DNA from 4 places in the Rhizobium sp. WYCCWR 11128 genome. Region 1 is predicted to be linked to each of the others. Evidence: predicted binding sites of a transcription regulator. Region 1 holds the regulator's gene; each other region holds the start of a gene.

Region 1 (4,596 bases):
ATCGCGGCGCGGACCGCTTCGATATCGCCGAAAGCCACCTGATCGAAACCCGGCGCCTTGGGGCCGAAACCTTCGAGATATTTTTCCTGGCCGCCGGCAGCGATCGTCGCCAGCGTCCGTCCGTGGAAGGCGCCTTCGAAGGTGATGATATGGAAGCGCTCGGGATGGCCCTTGGAAAACTGATAGCGGCGCGCCGTCTTGATCGCGCATTCGAGCGCCTCGGCGCCCGAATTGGTGAAGAACACCTTATCGGCGAAGGTGGCGTCCGTCAGCCGTTTTGCCAGGCGCTCCTGGCCGGGGATCTCATAGATGTTCGACAGGTGCCAGACCTTGTCGGCCTGCTCCTTTAGCGCGCCGACCACATGCGGATTGCTGTGGCCGACGGAGGTGACGGCAACGCCGGCGCCGAAATCGAGATATCGCTCGCCAGTTTCGGTGATCAGCCATACGCCCTCGCCTCGCTCGAACCGCAGCGGGGCACGAGAATAGGTGTCATAAAGCGGCGCGGCTTCAGCCATGGCGCGATCTCCATCAAAGTTGCCGGGCAATGACTCCGGCTAAGGAAACCAGGCCCGAAAAATCAAAAATGCCGCCTTGCGGCGGCGAGTGGCACTATTTCCTTTTCGCGCTGCAATGTCAACAAAACGGCGCCCTTAGCGTATGCAGCACAGGTGTACAGCGGCATTTTCAGTCTTCAACAGGCATTATTGCAGAAATGACACGCAGGGGCAGCAAGTTGGGGAAAACTACGAATTCGATTCATCCGGATTCATGCGACTCTTGTCACGGAGTCAGGCTCACACTAGGTTAAAGATCAATTACTAGACTGCATGCGGCGGAACTAGTCACCAAAATTGATCAAGCGTTTCTTGTTTCGGAGCTCCCGGGACAACGGTGAGGGATTCTGCCATCACCAACGCAAAAGGTGGAGACAGGGCATGAACTGGACAGACGAGCGGGTCGAGAAACTCAAGAAACTTTGGGCCGAAGGACTGAGCGCCAGCCAGATCGCTGCGCAGCTTGGCGGGGTCAGCCGAAACGCGGTCATCGGCAAAGTGCACCGGCTGTGCCTTCCCGGCCGTGCCAAGGCCGGCGGCACCAATACCGCGGCGCGAACGCCGAAGCGCAATACATCGGCGCCGCGCGCGCCGAACTTCGCCTCCCGGATCACGACCCGCACCGTCACCCGCCAGCAGGGCGCGACGATGCTGAAGGAAGAGATCGAGATCGAAACGATCGAGGAAATGGAATACGTGCCGCGAGGCAATGTGGTGGTGCCGATTTCGCGCCGCCTCGGCCTGACGGAACTAACCGAGCGCACCTGCAAATGGCCGGTCGGCGATCCGCTGAAGGACGACTTCCATTTCTGCGGCTGCGAGTCCCCCGACAATTCGCCCTATTGCGGCTATCACCAGAAGCTTGCCTACCAGCCGGTGAACGAACGCCGCAGGGCAGCAGCGCGGGCCAGTTGAGCGCGGGCAACCATCGTTAGAATGCAGAAAACGGGCCGATTGGCCCGTTTTTTTATGCGCGGATGGAAGCTCAGGCTTCCCTCCGTCATGCTCGGCCTTGTGCCGAGCATCTGATCACCCCAATGACTTGAGGGTAAAACCTTTATTTTCAAATACTTAATTTAGCGAGCGCAGATCCTCGGCACAAGGCCGAGGATGACGTCGCGGGTTTTGCCAGGGCTTTGTCAGCAGGCTCAGATGGAAGCCCTCAGGCTTCCATCGAATAACCGGCGCCGCGGACGGTGCGGATGACGTCCTGCATGTTGGAGAAATTCAGCGCCTTGCGCAGGCGGCCGACATGGACGTCGACGGTGCGCTCGTCGACATAGATATCGTGGCCCCAGACGCCATCCAACAGCTGCGAGCGGGAGAAGACCCGGCCCGGCGACGACATCAGGAATTCCAGCAGGCGGAATTCGGTGGGGCCGAGGCGGACTTCGCGGGTCTTGCGATGGACGCGATGGGTCTCGCGGTCGAGCTCGATGTCACCGCATTTCAGCACCGTCGACAGCACCTCGGGGCGGGCGCGGCGCAGCATCGCCTTGACGCGGGCAACGAGCTCGGGGGTCGAGAAGGGCTTGACGACATAATCGTCGGCGCCCGTCGACAATCCACGGACACGCTCGCTCTCCTCGCCGCGCGCCGTCAGCATGATGATCGGCAGGCGCTCGGTTTCCGGCCGCATGCGCAGGCGCCGGCAGAGCTCGATGCCGGAAACGCCGGGCAGCATCCAATCGAGGATGAGAAGATCGGGCGTGCGCTCCTGGAGCCGCATTTCGGCTTCATCGCCACGAAGGATGGTATCGACCTCGAAGCCTTCCGCTTCGAGATTGTAGCGAAGAAGCACGCTGAGGGCTTCCTCGTCTTCAACAACTGCAACTCTCGGGATCATGCGTGTCGGTCTCCTCGCGCATGATCCTTAAACCAGGGTGATTTAAGCAGTGCATCCTGCGCAAATTCAAAAATTGGCTGCGACCTCTTTGCGCGCCCGGACGGGCGCGCACGCAATTGACTGTGCGGGCGGTTATTCGGTGACCGCGCCGACGGTGTTGGCGCTGTCATCCTTCGGACGATCACCTTCCGGCTGCGCGCCTGTCGCCATGTAAAAGATCGTCTCGGCGATGTTGGTGGCATGGTCGCCGATGCGCTCGATGTTCTTGGCGCAGAAGAGAAGATGCGTGCAGCTGGTGATGTTGCGCGGATCTTCCATCATGTAGGTCAGGAGTTCGCGGAACAGCGAGGTGTACATCGCGTCGATCTCGTTGTCGCGTTCACGGATCGCATTCGCCTTGTCGGCTGAACGATTGGTGTAGACATCGAGCACTTCCTTGAGCTGGACGAGCGCCAGCTCGGACAGATGCTCGAGGCCGCGGGCAAGCTTGCGGGGAACGCCGGTGCTTTGGACGGCGATGACGCGCTTGGCGGTGTTCTTGCCGAGGTCGCCGACGCGTTCGAGATCGGCGGCGATGCGGATCGAACCCATGATTTCACGCAGGTCCGAGGCCATCGGCTGACGGCGGGCGATCGTGACGATCGCCTTGTCGCCGATTTCGCGTTCGGCGTGATCGAGGATCACATCGTCCGAGATGACCTTCTGCGCCAGCGCCGTATCGCCGTTGACGAGGGCGCGCACGGATTCGCCGACCATCTGCTCGGCCAGGCCGCCCATTTCGGAAATCCGCCTGGACAGGAACTTCAGATCATCATCGTAGGCAGAAAAAATATGTGTCGATGCCATGGGGCTTTATCCTCGAATAACGGGAAGGCTTGGTGTCGCCAAAATCAACCGAAGCGACCCATGATGTAGTCCTGGGTGCGCGGATCGTCGGGATTGGTGAACATCTTGTCGGTGTCGTTCTCCTCGACGAGGTTGCCGAGGTGGAACATGGCGGTGCGCTGCGAGACACGCGCGGCCTGCTGCATGGAGTGGGTGACGATGACGATCGTATAGTTCTCGCGCAGCTCGTGGATCAGCTCCTCGACCTTGGCGGTGGCGATCGGGTCGAGCGCCGAGCAGGGCTCGTCCATCAAGATGACTTCCGGGCTGACGGCGACGGCACGCGCAATGCAAAGGCGCTGCTGCTGGCCGCCGGACAGGCCGGTGCCAGATTCATGCACGCGGTCCTTGACCTCGTTCCAGAGACCGGCGCGCTGCAGGCTGGTCTCGACGATCTGGTCGAGGTCGGCCTTCGACTTGGCAAGGCCATGGATGCGCGGGCCGTAGGAGACGTTTTCGTAGATCGTCTTCGGGAACGGGTTCGGCTTCTGGAAGACCATGCCGACGCGGGCGCGAAGTTCGACGACGTCGATATCGGGATCATAGACATCGTCGGTGTCGAGGGTGATCTTGCCGGTGACGCGGCAGCCGTCGATCGTGTCGTTCATGCGGTTGAGGCACCGCAGGAAGGTCGACTTGCCGCAGCCGGACGGGCCGATCAGGGCGGTTACGGTGTTTTCGCGGACGTTCAGGTTCACATCGAAAAGCGCGCGCTTCTCGCCGTAGTAAACCGAGACATCCTTTCCGATCATCTTATACGGGACGTTGCTCATCTTGTGATCCAGCGCCTTTTCAACTGCAGCTTCCGTCAACATGTTCATGATGTGTAACTCCGTTTACCAGCGGCGCTCGAAGCGACGACGCAAGAGGATGGCGCCCATGTTCATGACGATCAGGAACAGGAGCAGGACAATGATGGCACCCGAAGTACGCTCAACGAAGGCACGTTCTGCCTCGTTGGCCCACATATAGACCTGTACGGGCAGAGCCGTCGAGGGATCGAGCGGTGTCGTCGGCGCGTTGGCGACGAAGGCGACCATGCCGATCAGGAGCAGCGGCGCGGTTTCGCCGAGCGCGTGCGCCAGGCCGATGATCGTGCCGGTCAGGATGCCGGGCATGGCGAGCGGCAGCACATGGTGGAACACCATCTGCATCTTCGAAGCGCCGAGGCCGAGCGCTGCGGCGCGGATCGACGGCGGCACGGCGCGCAGTGCCGCACGCGTCGCGATGATGATCGTCGGCAGGGTCATCAGCGTCAGCACCAGGCCGCCGACCAGCGAGGCCGAGCGCGGCAGGCCGATGAAGTTG
Region 2 (4,596 bases), on a different contig from region 1:
CTGGAACTCGATCTTAACGACGTCGTGCCGTCGATGGCCGGCCCGAAGCGTCCGGAAGGCCGCATTTCGCTTGAGAATATCGCGACCGGTTTTGCCGGCTCCATGGATGCCGACTACAAGAAGCCCGGCCAGTTGAACAACCGCTATGCGGTTGAAGGCACCGACTTCGATCTCGGCCACGGTGACGTGGCGATCGCTGCCATCACGTCGTGCACCAACACCTCCAATCCGTCAGTGTTGATCGCCGCCGGCCTTCTCGCCCGCAACGCCGTTGCCAAGGGCCTAAAGACGAAGCCGTGGGTGAAGACCTCGCTGGCACCTGGAAGCCAAGTCGTCGGTGAATATCTCGCCAAGTCGGGCCTGCAGGCCGACCTCGACAAGCTCGGCTTCAACCTCGTCGGCTTCGGCTGCACCACCTGCATCGGCAATTCCGGCCCGCTGCCGGCACCGATCTCGAAGACGATCAACGACAAGGGCCTCATCGTTTCCGGCGTTCTCTCCGGCAACCGCAACTTCGAAGGCCGCATCTCGCCCGACGTGCAGGCGAACTATCTCGCATCCCCGCCGCTGGTCGTCGCTTATGCGCTTGCCGGTACGGTGCAAACGGATCTGACCAAGGAGCCGATCGGCGAGGACCATAGCGGCAACCCGGTTTATCTCAAGGACATCTGGCCGACCTCGAAGGAAGTTCAGGAATTCATCCTGAAATACGTGACCCGCGAGCTTTACGAAAGCAAGTACGCCGACGTCTTCAAGGGCGACGTCAACTGGCAGGCCGTTCAGATCCCGCCGGGCCAGACCTATGCCTGGGACGACAATTCGACCTATGTGCAGAACCCGCCCTACTTCGTCGGCATGGGCAAGAAGGGCAGCGGCGTTTCCGACATCAAGGGCGCCCGCGTCCTCGGCCTGTTCGGCGACAAGATCACCACCGACCACATCTCGCCGGCCGGTTCGATCAAGGCGGCATCGCCGGCCGGCGCCTACCTGATCGACCACGACGTCGCCGTTGCCGATTTCAACCAGTACGGCACGCGCCGCGGCAACCATGAAGTGATGATGCGCGGCACCTTCGCCAATATCCGCATCCGCAACCACATGCTCGGCCCGAACGGCAAGGAAGGTGGCTACACCATCCATTACCCGTCGAAGGAAGAGACCTCGATCTACGACGCCGCGATGCAGTACAAGCAGGAAGGTGTGCCGCTCGTCATCTTCGCCGGTGTCGAATACGGCAACGGCTCCTCGCGCGACTGGGCTGCCAAGGGCACCAACTTGCTCGGCGTCAAGGCGGTGGTCGCCCAGTCCTTCGAGCGCATTCATCGTTCGAACCTGGTCGGCATGGGCATCATCCCCTTCGTCTTCGAAGAGGGCACGACCTGGCAGAGCCTCGGCCTCAAGGGCGACGAACTCGTCACCATCGAAGGTCTGGAAAAGATCAAGCCGCGCGAGAAGAAGATCGCCAGGATCACCTATGGCGACGGCACCGTGAAGGAGGTTCCGCTGCTGTCGCGCGTCGATACGCTCGACGAGGTGATCTACCTCAACAATGGCGGCATCCTGCAGACGGTTCTGCGCGATCTCGCTGCCTGATTTTTAAGAGACTTATTTGATAATAGCCGCCGGAAAGCAATCTCCGGCGGCTTTTCTTTGGTGCGACGACAGTATTTGGACGGGCTCACGATGATTTGTTTTATGCAAGTTCCCGTCGAGCTACGTCTCACCCGTTCGTGACTTTTCGTTTGGACCCGGAAGGATTATTCGTACGTTCATATGTCAGGGCCCCCGGTTCAAACATGCCGTCGGCGCTGAAAAAGAGGTGCAGGTGAATGTCCCCCCGTTTTTTGATTCCGCTGATTGCCGGCGTTGTTCTCTCAGGCCCGCTACAGGCCGAAGACGGCACGCCGAAAGGTGTCGTCGAACTCTTCACGTCGCAGGGCTGCTCCTCCTGTCCTCCCGCTGATGCCGCTTTCCGCAAGCTGGTGAACCAGGGCGATGTCATTGCGCTCGCCTATCATGTCGATTACTGGAACTATCTCGGCTGGGCCGATACGCTGAGCTCCAAGGAAAACACCGAGCGGCAGTATGGCTATGCCAAAACGATGGGCCGCAGCAACGTCTACACGCCGCAGGCCATCGTCAATGGACGCGACCATCTGGCCGGCGCCGATCTGAATGGCATCAACAGCAAGATCGACACCTATAGCAGCGAAGGCAACGGGCTGACCGTTCCGATCAGTGCCGCGATGCGCGGCGACGAGCTGGAGATCAAGATCGGCGCGGGACAGGGCAAAGCCAATGTCGTCATGGTCTATTTCGATAAGGAAAAGACGATCGACGTCGAAAAAGGCGAGAACAGCGGCCAGAAGATCTCCTATCTGCACAGCGTCACCAATGTCGAAACCGTCGGCATGTGGGACGGCAAGGCGACCAGTCTGACGCTGCCGGCCAGCGTCCTGCAGCGGCCGCAGCTCGAGGGCTGCGCCATCCTGCTGCAATCGGCGACCGCAGACGGCGATCCGGCGGCGATCCTTGGCGCGACCGTGGTGATGGCTGGCAAAAATATCTGAGATTCATCCGGTTGCGGATGAAGTGCTGGGGCGGCCCGGCCGAGCGTATTCGGGGCTGGGGTTAAGGTCGATACGCTCCGCCGGGCCCTTTGGCGCGCTGGCGCCAAACTGGAATTCATAAATCTCCTGCAAATGAGGCGCTGTTTTGACTGAAATGCGGCGCTGCGGAGAAAGCGTTGACCTGTCCAGCGCATCATGCTTTCCGAAAATCGAACCCAACTTTCGCAAGACATGATGCGCTGACTCAAAGTGCTACAGCGTCCTTGCGCGAGAGACGTGCGGCGGAATGTGACGGCTGGCACTCTTGCAATTTGCGGCGGCTCGGGCAAACTGTCACCCTCCTGTCACATGTGGAGGCCTTGTGAGACTGATGACAGATCAGCCGGATTTGCGACACGGCGAAAGCCGTTCCGTCGACCACAGTTCCTCAGTCGTCGTCGATCTCAGGGAATACAAACAAAGCAAGGACCCGCTTCCGGTGACCTTCCACCGGCGCGAACTGGACGCGATCCTCTGGATCTACGGCCGGATGGTCGGTGATGGTGAATGGCGCGACTACGCCATCGATCACCTGAAGGACAGGGCGGTCTTTTCCGTTTTCAAGCGTTCCGGCGAAATGCCGCTCTTCCGCATCGAGAAAAACCCGAAGCTCGCCGCCAAGCAGGGCGCCTATTCCGTGATCAGCGTCAATGGCACGATCCTGAAGCGTGGTCACGAGCTGAACCAGGTGCTGAAGGTCTTCGACAAGGCCCTGAAGCTCGTCGACAAGTAAGCCATATCAGCCGTTAAACAGCGTGCCGGGATAGACGGACGGGTCCGGATCGGTGCTCATGCCTTCGCCGAGCGCGCGCTGCATGAACATCGTATCCAGCCAGCGGCCGTGCTTGTAGCCGGTGCCCTTCATCAGACCGACCTCCTCGAAGCCGGCCGTGCGATGGAGCGCGATCGATGCGGGGCTGGCGCCGCCGATGACGGCCGCCATCTGACGAAAGCCGCAGGTGGTGCAGCGGATGATCAGTTCGGCGAGCAGCGCCTTGCCGATACGGCGGCCGCGGGCTTGCGGCGCTAGATAAATCGAATCCTCGACCAGCCAGCGATAGGCAGGACGCGTGCGGAAGGCCGAGGCATAGGCGTAGCCGAGCAAGGCCCCGTCCGTGCCGATGGCTGCGATATAGGGATATTGCTGGCCGACGATGGCCGCAAAACGTTGCGCCATCTCGGCCTCGGAGGGCGGCACGATCTCATAGCTCGCGACGCCGTTCAGGACCGATTCGCGATAGATATCGGCAATGGCGGGAATATCGGCGTTCGAAGCATCGCGCAGGAGGAAGGACATTTCAGCAGCATATCCATAAGGGCGGCAAGGGCTTTCTAAAACCATTCCGTGAAAGCCTACGCAACAAAAAAGGCGGCCGAAGCCGCCTTTTCGATCTCAGTCTGCCCTGCTTATTTACGGTTGCCCATGAACTGCAGCAGGAACATGAAGAGGTTGATGAAGTCGAGATAGAGCGTCAGCGCACCCATGATCGCCTTGCGACCGGCCACGGCGACGTCATCGGCTTCCAGGTACAATTCCTTGATCCGCTGCGTATCGTAGGCGGTGAGGCCTGCGAAGATCAGCACGCCGAGCACCGAGATCGCGAACTGCACGGCAGACGACGCCAGGAAGATGTTGACGATCGAGGCGATGATCAGGCCGAACAGACCCATCATCAGAAACGAGCCCATCGCCGACAGGTTACGCTTCGTCGTGTAGCCGTAAAGCGACAGCGCGCCGAAGGAGGCGGCGGTGACGAAGAAGGTCTGAACGACGCTCTGGCCCGTGTAGATCAGGAAGATCGATGAGAGCGACAGGCCGACGAGCGCAGCGTAGACCGCAAAGGTCGTCTGGGCGGCGGCCACCGTCATCGTATTGATCCGGAAGCTCAGGAAGAACACCAGAGCCAGCGGCGCCAGGATGACCACCCACTTCAGCGGGCTCACATAGATCGCCTGACCGAAAGCGGTCAGCTCACCATTGGCGAAG
Region 3 (4,596 bases), on a different contig from region 1:
CGGCGCACGAAGCCGGCCGCCGCATAGGTGGCGAAGGTGCCACCGGCTGCGCTTTTCTCGCAGACGAGCCGCATCAGTTGCTCCGACCACATATCGCTGTTGCGCGACGGGGCGAAGCCGTCGAGATACCAGGCGTCGAAGCCTTCTTCGGCTGCCGCGACGCCGTCCAAGGCATGACCGCAGACCACGCTGAGCCTCGTCTGGGCATCGAGATCGAGCTCAACGATGCCATCAGGCGCTTGCGGCCACGCCGCTGTCAGCGCTTCGCGTTCGGCATCGATCTCCGGCCAGTGCGACAGCGCCCGGCCGATTTCTTCGCCGCGCATCCGGTGGAGTTCGAAGGAGATGAAATGCAGGTGCTGGCCGTCTGCACGGTGGAGTTTCCATTGCCGCCAGGTCTCGGCGAAGTTCAGGCCGGTTCCGAAGCCGAGTTCTCCGATCAGGAATGCCTGCCGCCCGTTCCAGCGCTCCGGCAGGCCGTTGCCGGCGAGAAAAACATGGCCGCATTCCAGCCGCCCGTCGGTCTGGCAATAAAAATGATCGCCAAATGCGGTGGAATAGGGCATATCGCCGTCGCGCCATTCGAGCGGCTGCGGCGCGCCCGCGCCAATCTGATCGGGGTTCACGTCTGTCATGGAAAAAGCCGATAGTCCTCAGCCGGTCTCAGGTCAATCGTCCTCAGAATTGCTGATCGTCGGCGGCGGCATCATGGGTCTCTGGGCGGCCGTCCATGCCGAGCGCCGGGGCATCCGGACTCTTGTCAGTGACGCAGGCAGATTGGGCGAAGGTGCAAGCGGCGGCCTGCTGGGCGCGCTGATGCCGCATATGCCGGACCGGTGGTCGGAGAAGAAGCAGTTCCAGTTCGATGCGCTGGTCTCGCTCGAAACCGAGATCGCCGCGCTCGAAGCCGAGACCGGACTTTCTGCCGGCTACCGCCGTTCCGGACGGCTGATCCCGCTGCCGAAGCCCCATCTCAACACAATAGCGCGCGGCCATTTCGAGGACGCCGAACGCCATTGGCGGGCGGGCGAACGTCGCTTCCACTGGCATGTGGTCGACGGGCCTGATGTAGACGGTTGGATCGAGGCGTCTGCCGGCGAGAGCGGCTTCGTGCATGACACGCTCGCCGCCCGCGTTGCTCCCCGCTTGCTGGTCGCAGCGCTCATCGCCTTCCTGCGGCGGGCAAAGCATGTTCGCATCCTGGAGCATGCGACGGTTGCCGGCCTCGATCCCGATTGCGGTACGGCCGAAATCAACGGCGAAACCATTGTTTTCAGTCACTGCATCCTGGCTGCCGGCCATCAGTCCTTTCCGTTGTTGCAAGGTCTGACGCCGGGGCTGAAACAACCGCTCGGCCAGCCGGTCAAGGGGCAGGCGGCATTATTGAAAGCCGATATCGACCCGGCGCTGCCGACGATCTTCCTCGACGGGCTCTATGTCGTCGCGCATGAGGGCGGGCACGCGGCAATCGGAAGCACCAGCGAGAACCGCTTTGACGATCCTACATCCACCGACGTCCAGCTCGACGTGCTGATCGAGGTGGCACGGGGCATCGTACCGACGCTTCGCGACGCCCCTGTTATCGAGCGCTGGGCCGGGCTTCGCCCGAAGGCGATCGATCGGGATCCGATGATCGGCCGCCATCCCGACCACCGGCGCCTGATCGCGCTGACCGGCGGCTTCAAGGTCAGCTTCGGCCTCGCCCACCGGCTGGCGGAGGCGGCGATATGTATCGCAGGCGATACAGACTGCGGATTTTTGCTGCCGGAAAGCTTCGCAATTTCAAGCCACATCGCGGCGGCTTCACGTTAAACGTGAATTAGACGCCGCTGCGTTTCGTTATTCTGTCATGCAAATCACCTATCTGCTTGCGCATCGACAGCGCCGGATCTGAACGGTGCTCACTTCCTTGATGGAGGAAATTGCATGCGCTATGCCATTTGCTTCACGCCTCCGGCGAGCGACCCGTTGTCGCTCGTGGCCGCCAATTGGCTTGGCCGAAACGTGTTTTCGGGCGATATGATGGAGCCTCCGGCAGTTCGTGGCCTCGGTATTCACGAGATCGCCTTCCATACCGCCGTGCCGCGGCGCTACGGCTTTCACGGTGTTTTGAAGGCGCCCTTTCATCTGTCCCACGACATGCCCGAATCGCAACTCCTGCGCGATCTGATGCGTTTTTCCGGGACCTTCGTTCCCTTTCAGATTCCGCGTATCGAAGTCGCCCGGCTCGGCAATTTCTACAGCCTGCTGCCGAGCACTCCCTGCGAGCAGATCCAGTATCTCGCCTCGGCGATCGTGCAGGAATTCGATCGTTTTCGCGCACCGCTCAGCGAGGCCGAGATCGAACGCAGCGATCCGGACGGGCTGTCGGCGACGCAATTTTCCAATCTGCATCGCTGGGGCAATCCCTATGTGATGGAGGAGTTCCGCTTCCATATGCCTGTGACAGGCCCCGTCAACGCGATCGACATGCCGCGCATCGAGCCGGTGTTGCGGACGATCTTCGAGCCTGTCCTCTGCGAACCTGTAATGGTTTCCAACGTTGCCCTGATGATCGAAGAGGGCACTGGCGGTCCTTTCCGCGTTCACTCGCTGCATCCGATGGGCAAGGTCAGCGCGCGCAAAATCGCTTGAATCTGCTGATGAGCTAAAGGCTTGTGCCGTAAACGCAAATCCGGCCGAGCAGTTTCCGTCTCGACATTCCGGCTGCGGATGCTACCGTTCCCCGTCTTTTCAGAAGGTGATTTGATGGTATCCGAGACTTATCCGCGCAATCTCGTCGGTTACGGGCGTCTGACGCCCGATCCGAAATGGCCGGACGAGGCACGCGTCGCCGTGCAGTTCGTCGTCAACTACGAGGAGGGCGGCGAAAGCTCGATCCTCGACGGAGATCCGGCTTCCGAAAACCTGCTGTCGGAGATCGTCGGAGCGGCCGCCTGGCCAGGGCAGCGCAACCTCAACATGGAATCGATCTATGAGTATGGTTCGCGTGCCGGCTTCTGGCGGCTCTGGCGAATGTTCACCGATCTTAAGGTGCAGGCGACCGTCTACGGCGTGACGCTGGCGATGGCCCGCAACCCCGAGGCCGTCGCTGCGATGAAGGAGGCCGGCTGGGAGATCGCCAGCCACGGCTACCGCTGGCTGGAATATAAGGATTTTCCCGAAGATCTGGAGCGCAAGCATATCCTCGAAGCCGTGCGCCTGCACACCGAACTCACCGGCGAGCGGCCCTACGGCATGTATCAGGGCAAGCCTTCCGACAATACGCTTCGGCTGGTGCAGGAGGAGGGCGGTTTCCTCTATTCCTCCGATTCCTATGCCGATGACCTGCCCTATTGGGTGAAGGGCGTCGACGGGAAACCCTTCCTGATCATCCCCTATACGCTCGAAACCAACGACATGCGTTTTGCGACGCCGCAGGGCTTCAATGCCGGCGATCAGTTCTTCACCTATCTGAAGGACGCTTTCGACACGCTTTATGAGGAAGGCAAGGCGGGCAGCCCGAAGATGATGTCGGTCGGATTGCATTGCCGCCTCGTCGGACGTCCCGGCCGGGCGGCAGCGCTGAAGCGCTTCATCGAATATGTGCTGAAGCATGACAAGGTCTGGATTCCGCGCCGCATCGAGATCGCCGAGCATTGGCACAAGCATCATCAGCCGGAAGCGCTCTGATGATGTCGCGCGAGGATTTCGTCTCCCGCTTCGGCGGCGTCTTTGAACATTCGCCTTTCATCGCCGAGCGCGCCTATGACGCCGGCCGGGTGCCGGAGCCGCTGTCGGCGGCCGGCGTGCATGCGTCGCTAACCGCTGTCTTCCAGGCGGCAAGCCCGCAGGAGCGCCTCGGCGTGCTCAGCGCCCATCCTGACCTTGCCGGGCGCCTCGCGATAGCGGGCGAACTCACCGAAGACAGCCGGAAGGAGCAATCCGGCGCCGGTCTCGACCGCCTGACCCCGGCCGAACATGCCCGCTTCACCGAACTCAATTCGGCCTATGTCGAAAAATTCGGCTTTCCCTTCATCATTGCGGTCAAGGGGCTCGGCAAGGACGATATCCTGTCGGCCTTCGAAACACGGATCGGCAATGGCAGGGACGAAGAATTTGCGACCGCGACGGCGCAAGTCGAGCGGATCGCGCTGCTGCGCCTGACGACGATGCTGCCGGAGGCTGAATGAACGAGCGGCGCGCGATCGACTATCTCAATGAGATGTATGAGGCGGCATCCGAAGCGCTGTCTTTCGTCGGCGGAATGGATGGGGCGGCGTTCGCCGGGGACAAGCTCACTTTCAAGGCGGTCACCTTTTGCCACTTCACCATCGGTGCCGCGGCATCCCGCTTGCTGGTGACTCATCCGGAATTTGCGACCGAGCATCCCGATCTGCCGTGGACGAAAATCTGCGGCACGGGCAACCGTATCCTCGACGGCGTCTTCGATCTCGATCCTTCCGACATCTGGGAGGCGACGTATCGCACGCTGCCGGAGCTTCTTTCCGCGATCGATGCCATCCGTCACTGGCATGCCGAAGGTGAGTGAGCGATTGCCCCCACGTCTCGACATCCGTCCGCTTACGAGATCCGCCTTTGCTCCCTTCGGCGAGG
Region 4 (4,596 bases), on a different contig from region 1:
TTGCTCCCGATCTCCTTCCTGCGCCAGCTCATCACCTATTACGGCGACCAGATGCAAATGGTCGTGCCGAGCTTTCTCGAACATTCGATGCGCTCCTTCACCGAACAACAGGCCCAGATGCGCGAGCAAGTAAACCGCGCCTTCGGCGAAACGCCGCTCGGCAAGAACCTGCAGTTGCCGATGCAGATGGTCGAGGACCATGTTCGCCGCAACACCGAGCTGTTTCAGCAGGCGATGCAGATGTTCTCGCCCTTCATGACGCCGCCTGCCAAGGAAAGCCGCAAGGCCGAGGCCAAGGATATCGATGAGCTGAAGGAACAGCTCCGCGCCCTTCAGAACAAACTCGACAACCTATAATCCGATCGAGACATCCCGCCCGGCGCTTCGGATCGATACGGCAAAACCGCCGATGACATCGATCAGAGCGATCGTCATCAAAATGAAGAAGACCTGCGTCGCAGCATCCCGGACGAGCAAAAACTCGACCAGGAAAGCGATGAACACCAGCATCGACAGCATGTGGTTGACGAGATTGCCGGGACCAGTTCTGGTCGCTTTGAGGATTTCGAAGAACAGCACGACAAGTGCGATGACGATGAAAAGATCACCGAGCGCCATGCTCCAGATCGCGCCCGAGATCATCGACAGCACGATGATATCATGTTGCAGTGCTGGAATGCCGCCATTGCCCATCAGGCCTAGCATCGCAAGATTGTAAAGAATAAATGGGATAATCATCAGGGGCATGGCGGCTATCATCGGCAATCTCCCAGTGCATCATGGAACAATACTGCCGCAAACCCTTGCCCCACCGCAAGTCATTGCAAATATTATATTGTCGAAATGCAAAAGGCCGGCGTGACGCCGGCCTTGAAACTTCGATCGGACAAGCCGGATCGGGAAATTATGCGCTTTCCTTCGGCGTCAGAACCTGGCGTCCGCGATACATACCGGTCTTCAGATCGATATGATGCGGGCGGCGCAGTTCGCCGGAATTCTTGTCTTCGACGTAGGTCGGAGCCTTCAGGGCGTCTGCCGAACGGCGCATACCGCGCTTGGACGGGCTTGTTTTTCTCTTCGGTACAGCCATTTCTCTTACTCCACTTGCGGGCAAAACATTCCCACGGCCACACCGGCGGCCGAAACGGACATGTCGCGATTTCGGAATTTGGCGCGCTTATACATGCAAGGGGTGACCTTGACCAGTCCCCATGCGTATTTTTTGCAAAGCCGATGATTCCAGGCTCAGACTTCGTCTTCCGGCACGATCCAGGGCTCGGCGCGGGCCGCCTCTTCCCATTTCCGCCAGGCCGGATGCGCCTTCATGGTCTCCATATAGGCCAGCGTATCGTTTTGGCTGACGAGATCATAGATTTCGAACCGGTTGACGACAGGCGCAAACATCGCATCCGCCCCGCTGAACGCGCCAAACAGAAACGGTCCGCCGGATTGCTGCAGCAGGTCGCGCCAGATCGTCTCGATGCGGCTGATATCGGCGTCGACACCATCCGGCAACGCGATCTTGCCCTTCGGCCGGCGGATATTCATCGGGCAGGCACCGCGCAGCGCCCGGAAGCCCGAAAGCATTTCCATCGAAACCGAACGGGCGAGCGCCCGCTCGGCGCGATCCCTCGGCAGAAGGCCGGCGTCCGGATAAAGCTCGGCGACATATTCGATGATCGCCAGCGATTCCCAGATCTTCAATGCGCCGTGCTGCAGAAGTGGTACTCGCCCGGTCGGTGAGACCGCCTTGATATCGGGGTTGCCACCAGGATAGTCGAAGGGGATCAGGACTTCCTCGAAATCGACGCCGGCGCCCGTCAGCGCCATCCACGGCCGGAACGACCAGGAGGAATAGTTCTTGTTGGCGATGTAGAGCGTCGGTCTATCCATGGGCTTCTCCCGTTCAGGCTTCAAAATCGAAGATCAACAATTCGTGGAAATGGTTCATGTCCTCGAACAGGCAGAATGCCGGCGGGGTCAGCTCGAAAACAGGGGCCTTGCGGCGGACATCGTCGGCCACGTTGTCGAGCATTGCCTGCCATCGCGGCAAGGCTTCGTCCTCCAACCGTTCGATCGCATAGGCGAAGGTCATGTGGAACTTATAGTCCTCATGGTTCGGCTGGCGATAGCCCAGAAGCTCGGCCAGCGCATTGCGCCAGGCGCGCATGACCTTGCGGTCTCTCTCCGTCGCCCCGTCGACGAGCAGGCCCGACGGGCGAGCTTCGACGATGGCGACCTTGAAGGGATCGGCCATCGAGAAACCTTCGAGCCGGGCCGCCATCAGCGCTATCATGTCGTCGATCGGCGTATCGAGAGGCAGGTCGCCCGGCCAGCAATCCTGGCGGCGCCTGGTCTCGATGACACCTTCGAAAAGTGTCATGTGAATGCTTGATATCGGCGTGAAGAGGAACTGCGGGGCTTCGGGCATCGCCAGATATTTCTCACGCGCCTCGATCAGCACCGCCTGCGTTTGCGAACCCTTCTCGATATGGCAAACGATGGTGTTGCCGGCTTCCGGCAGAAAGCCGCCGACCTTGCGATAACGGCTGCCGAGATGGGCGGGCGGGGTTGGATTGTGCCTCTTCGAATAAAAGAGAAGCTCGGGCGAAAATGTCGTGATGGTCATGGGCGACTCGGGGGCTCTGGTTGGACTGCATTCGCCCATATGGCAGAACCAAGAATGTCAGATGACACTTGCCACGTCTCGAGCACGATACCGAAAAGTGTGAGCGGTTTTCGGACGACATCCTGTTCTAACGATAAGTTCTGATCTCAATCATAGATGCACCTGATGTAATCGCCCGAACCTTGTGCGCGTCTCTCGATTACGCCGGCGAGCCGGCGAAGACCTCGTCCGGGCTTGCCGGCATTGCGGTCGATCGGGTTCGGCAGCGAGACGGCAAGCAGCGATGCCTGGCGCCGCGTCAGCTTCGAGGCCGGCACCTTGAAATGATGCTGGGCCGCCGCCTCGATACCGTAAATGCCGGGACCCCATTCGGCGATATTGAGATAGATTTCCATCAGCCGCCGTTTCGACAGGACGAAATCCGTGCTCACCGCGAGCGGAAGTTCCAGCGCCTTGCGCACGAAGGAGCGGCCGTTCCAGAGGAAGAGGTTTTTCGCCGTCTGCATCGGGATGGTGCTGCCGCCACGTGTCGCCTGACCTTTCAGCGTATCCTCGACCAGCATGCGCATTTCCGCCCAGTCGACACCGCCGTGAAAGCAATATTGCCCGTCCTCCGACATCATCACCGACTGCACCACAACCGGGGCAATGTTATCAAGCGACACCCATTGCCTGTCATAACCCCGCAGCAGCACGAGATCGCGCAGCATCAGCGTCGAGACGGGATGAATGAAAGGCAGCAGATAGAAAAAGATCAGCGCATAGGGAAGAATCAGCAAGACGAGTACGGCAAGAACAATGCGTTTCAACACACGCCCGTCTCCGAACCATCGCCGACGAGCCGGCATGTCGACGCTGTCCTCTCTTTCCGGCGCTATATCCAATGTCCCCAGTCCGATTTCGCTCCTGTCGTTCTCATAACGCCTGTGCAGAGCTTATGCCAGAGTGTGCGGCGAATCTTGCTGCCGCCATCGACAATTCCGTTGCAAGCCCGGGGGCGCTCATGCCAAACAGCGCCCATGGACGCGAACCGGGACACTTTCGAGACGAGGCTGAAGAACAACGCCCGCGACATCGAGGCGCTGCTCGACGCATTGCTTTCACCGAGTGCCCTTTCCGATGAAATCGCCAGGCCCGAGACGCTGCGCGATGCCATGCATTATGCCGTGCTGAACGGCGGCAAGCGGCTACGCCCGTTTCTCGTCGTCGAAAGTGCAGCCCTTCTCGGCGGCGACGCCGAGGCGGCACTTCGCGTCGGCGCCGCTCTCGAATGCGTCCACTGTTATTCCCTCGTGCATGACGACCTGCCGGCCATGGACGATGACGACCTGCGCCGCGGCAAACCGACGGTACACATAAAGTTCGACGAAGCGACGGCGATCCTCGCAGGCGACAGCCTGCTGACCTACGCCTTCGACATCATCGCCGCGCCGGAAACGACCCTTGCCGATACGAGCAAGGCATCGCTGGTGCTGGCCCTTGCCCGCGCAGCCGGTCTCGGCGGCATGGCCGGCGGCCAGGCGCTCGACCTCGCGGCGGAAAAGCAGGCCCCCGACGAGGCCGGCATCATCCGCCTGCAGGCGATGAAAACAGGCGCGCTGATCCGCTTCGCCTGTGAAGCCGGCGCCGTCATCTCGGGAAGCTTGGCCGAAGATCGTCGCCGCCTGCGCGCCTTCGGCGAAAAGATCGGCCTTGCCTTCCAGCTTGCCGACGACATTCTCGACCTGACCTCGGATGCGGCGACCATGGGCAAGGCGACCGGCAAGGATGCGGCCCGCGGCAAGGGAACACTCGTCGCCCTGCGCGGCATGGAATGGGCCGAGACCCAGCTCCGTGAGCACGTCCGCGATGCCGAAGCGCTGCTTGCTCCCTACGGCGCCCGTGCCTCGATCCTCATTGCTGCGGCGCATTTCATCGCCGACCGAAAAAGCTGAAGCGACAGGTCAGGCGGACAATATCTCCTTGAG

Evidence for each region. The regulator PhoB, encoded in region 1, activates phosphate uptake and scavenging genes when phosphate is short. The targets are predictions, from matches to a motif close to TGTCATNNANCTGTCAT.
Region 2: the regulator PhoB is predicted to act here: its motif matches at 2,902-2,918, upstream of HX898_RS13475 (DUF2794 domain-containing protein).
Region 3: the regulator PhoB is predicted to act here: its motif matches at 1,835-1,851, upstream of HX898_RS15240 (DUF1045 domain-containing protein).
Region 4: the regulator PhoB is predicted to act here: its motif matches at 2,680-2,696, upstream of HX898_RS13965 (DUF1868 domain-containing protein).

Annotation. Positions count from the first base shown of each region.
Region 1 is NZ_JACCEZ010000002.1:535,537-540,132, reverse strand. It holds gene HX898_RS10315 (aspartate aminotransferase family protein) at 1-518, opposite strand, end outside; gene HX898_RS10310 (GcrA family cell cycle regulator) at 939-1,472, shown strand; gene phoB (phosphate regulon transcriptional regulator PhoB) at 1,720-2,403, opposite strand; gene phoU (phosphate signaling complex protein PhoU) at 2,536-3,249, opposite strand; gene pstB (phosphate ABC transporter ATP-binding protein PstB) at 3,294-4,109, opposite strand; gene pstA (phosphate ABC transporter permease PstA) at 4,125-4,596, opposite strand, start outside.
Region 2 is NZ_JACCEZ010000003.1:225,766-230,361, reverse strand. It holds gene acnA (aconitate hydratase AcnA) at 1-1,593, shown strand, start outside; gene HX898_RS13480 (thioredoxin family protein) at 1,830-2,570, shown strand; gene HX898_RS13475 (DUF2794 domain-containing protein) at 2,941-3,342, shown strand; gene HX898_RS13470 (GNAT family N-acetyltransferase) at 3,349-3,906, opposite strand; gene HX898_RS13465 (Bax inhibitor-1/YccA family protein) at 4,017-4,596, opposite strand, start outside.
Region 3 is NZ_JACCEZ010000004.1:89,540-94,135, reverse strand. It holds gene mnmD (tRNA (5-methylaminomethyl-2-thiouridine)(34)-methyltransferase MnmD) at 1-635, opposite strand, end outside; gene HX898_RS15245 (FAD-binding oxidoreductase) at 634-1,812, shown strand; gene HX898_RS15240 (DUF1045 domain-containing protein) at 1,927-2,634, shown strand; gene puuE (allantoinase PuuE) at 2,749-3,672, shown strand; gene uraD (2-oxo-4-hydroxy-4-carboxy-5-ureidoimidazoline decarboxylase) at 3,672-4,172, shown strand; gene HX898_RS15225 (HepT-like ribonuclease domain-containing protein) at 4,169-4,531, shown strand; gene HX898_RS15220 (ureidoglycolate lyase) at 4,515-4,596, shown strand, end outside.
Region 4 is NZ_JACCEZ010000003.1:331,361-335,956, forward strand. It holds gene phaR (polyhydroxyalkanoate synthesis repressor PhaR) at 1-357, shown strand, start outside; gene HX898_RS13950 (hypothetical protein) at 352-759, opposite strand; gene rpmF (50S ribosomal protein L32) at 905-1,090, opposite strand; gene HX898_RS13960 (glutathione S-transferase family protein) at 1,246-1,893, opposite strand; gene HX898_RS13965 (DUF1868 domain-containing protein) at 1,907-2,629, opposite strand; gene mtgA (monofunctional biosynthetic peptidoglycan transglycosylase) at 2,776-3,513, opposite strand; gene HX898_RS13975 (polyprenyl synthetase family protein) at 3,649-4,563, shown strand; gene hisC (histidinol-phosphate transaminase) at 4,573-4,596, opposite strand, start outside.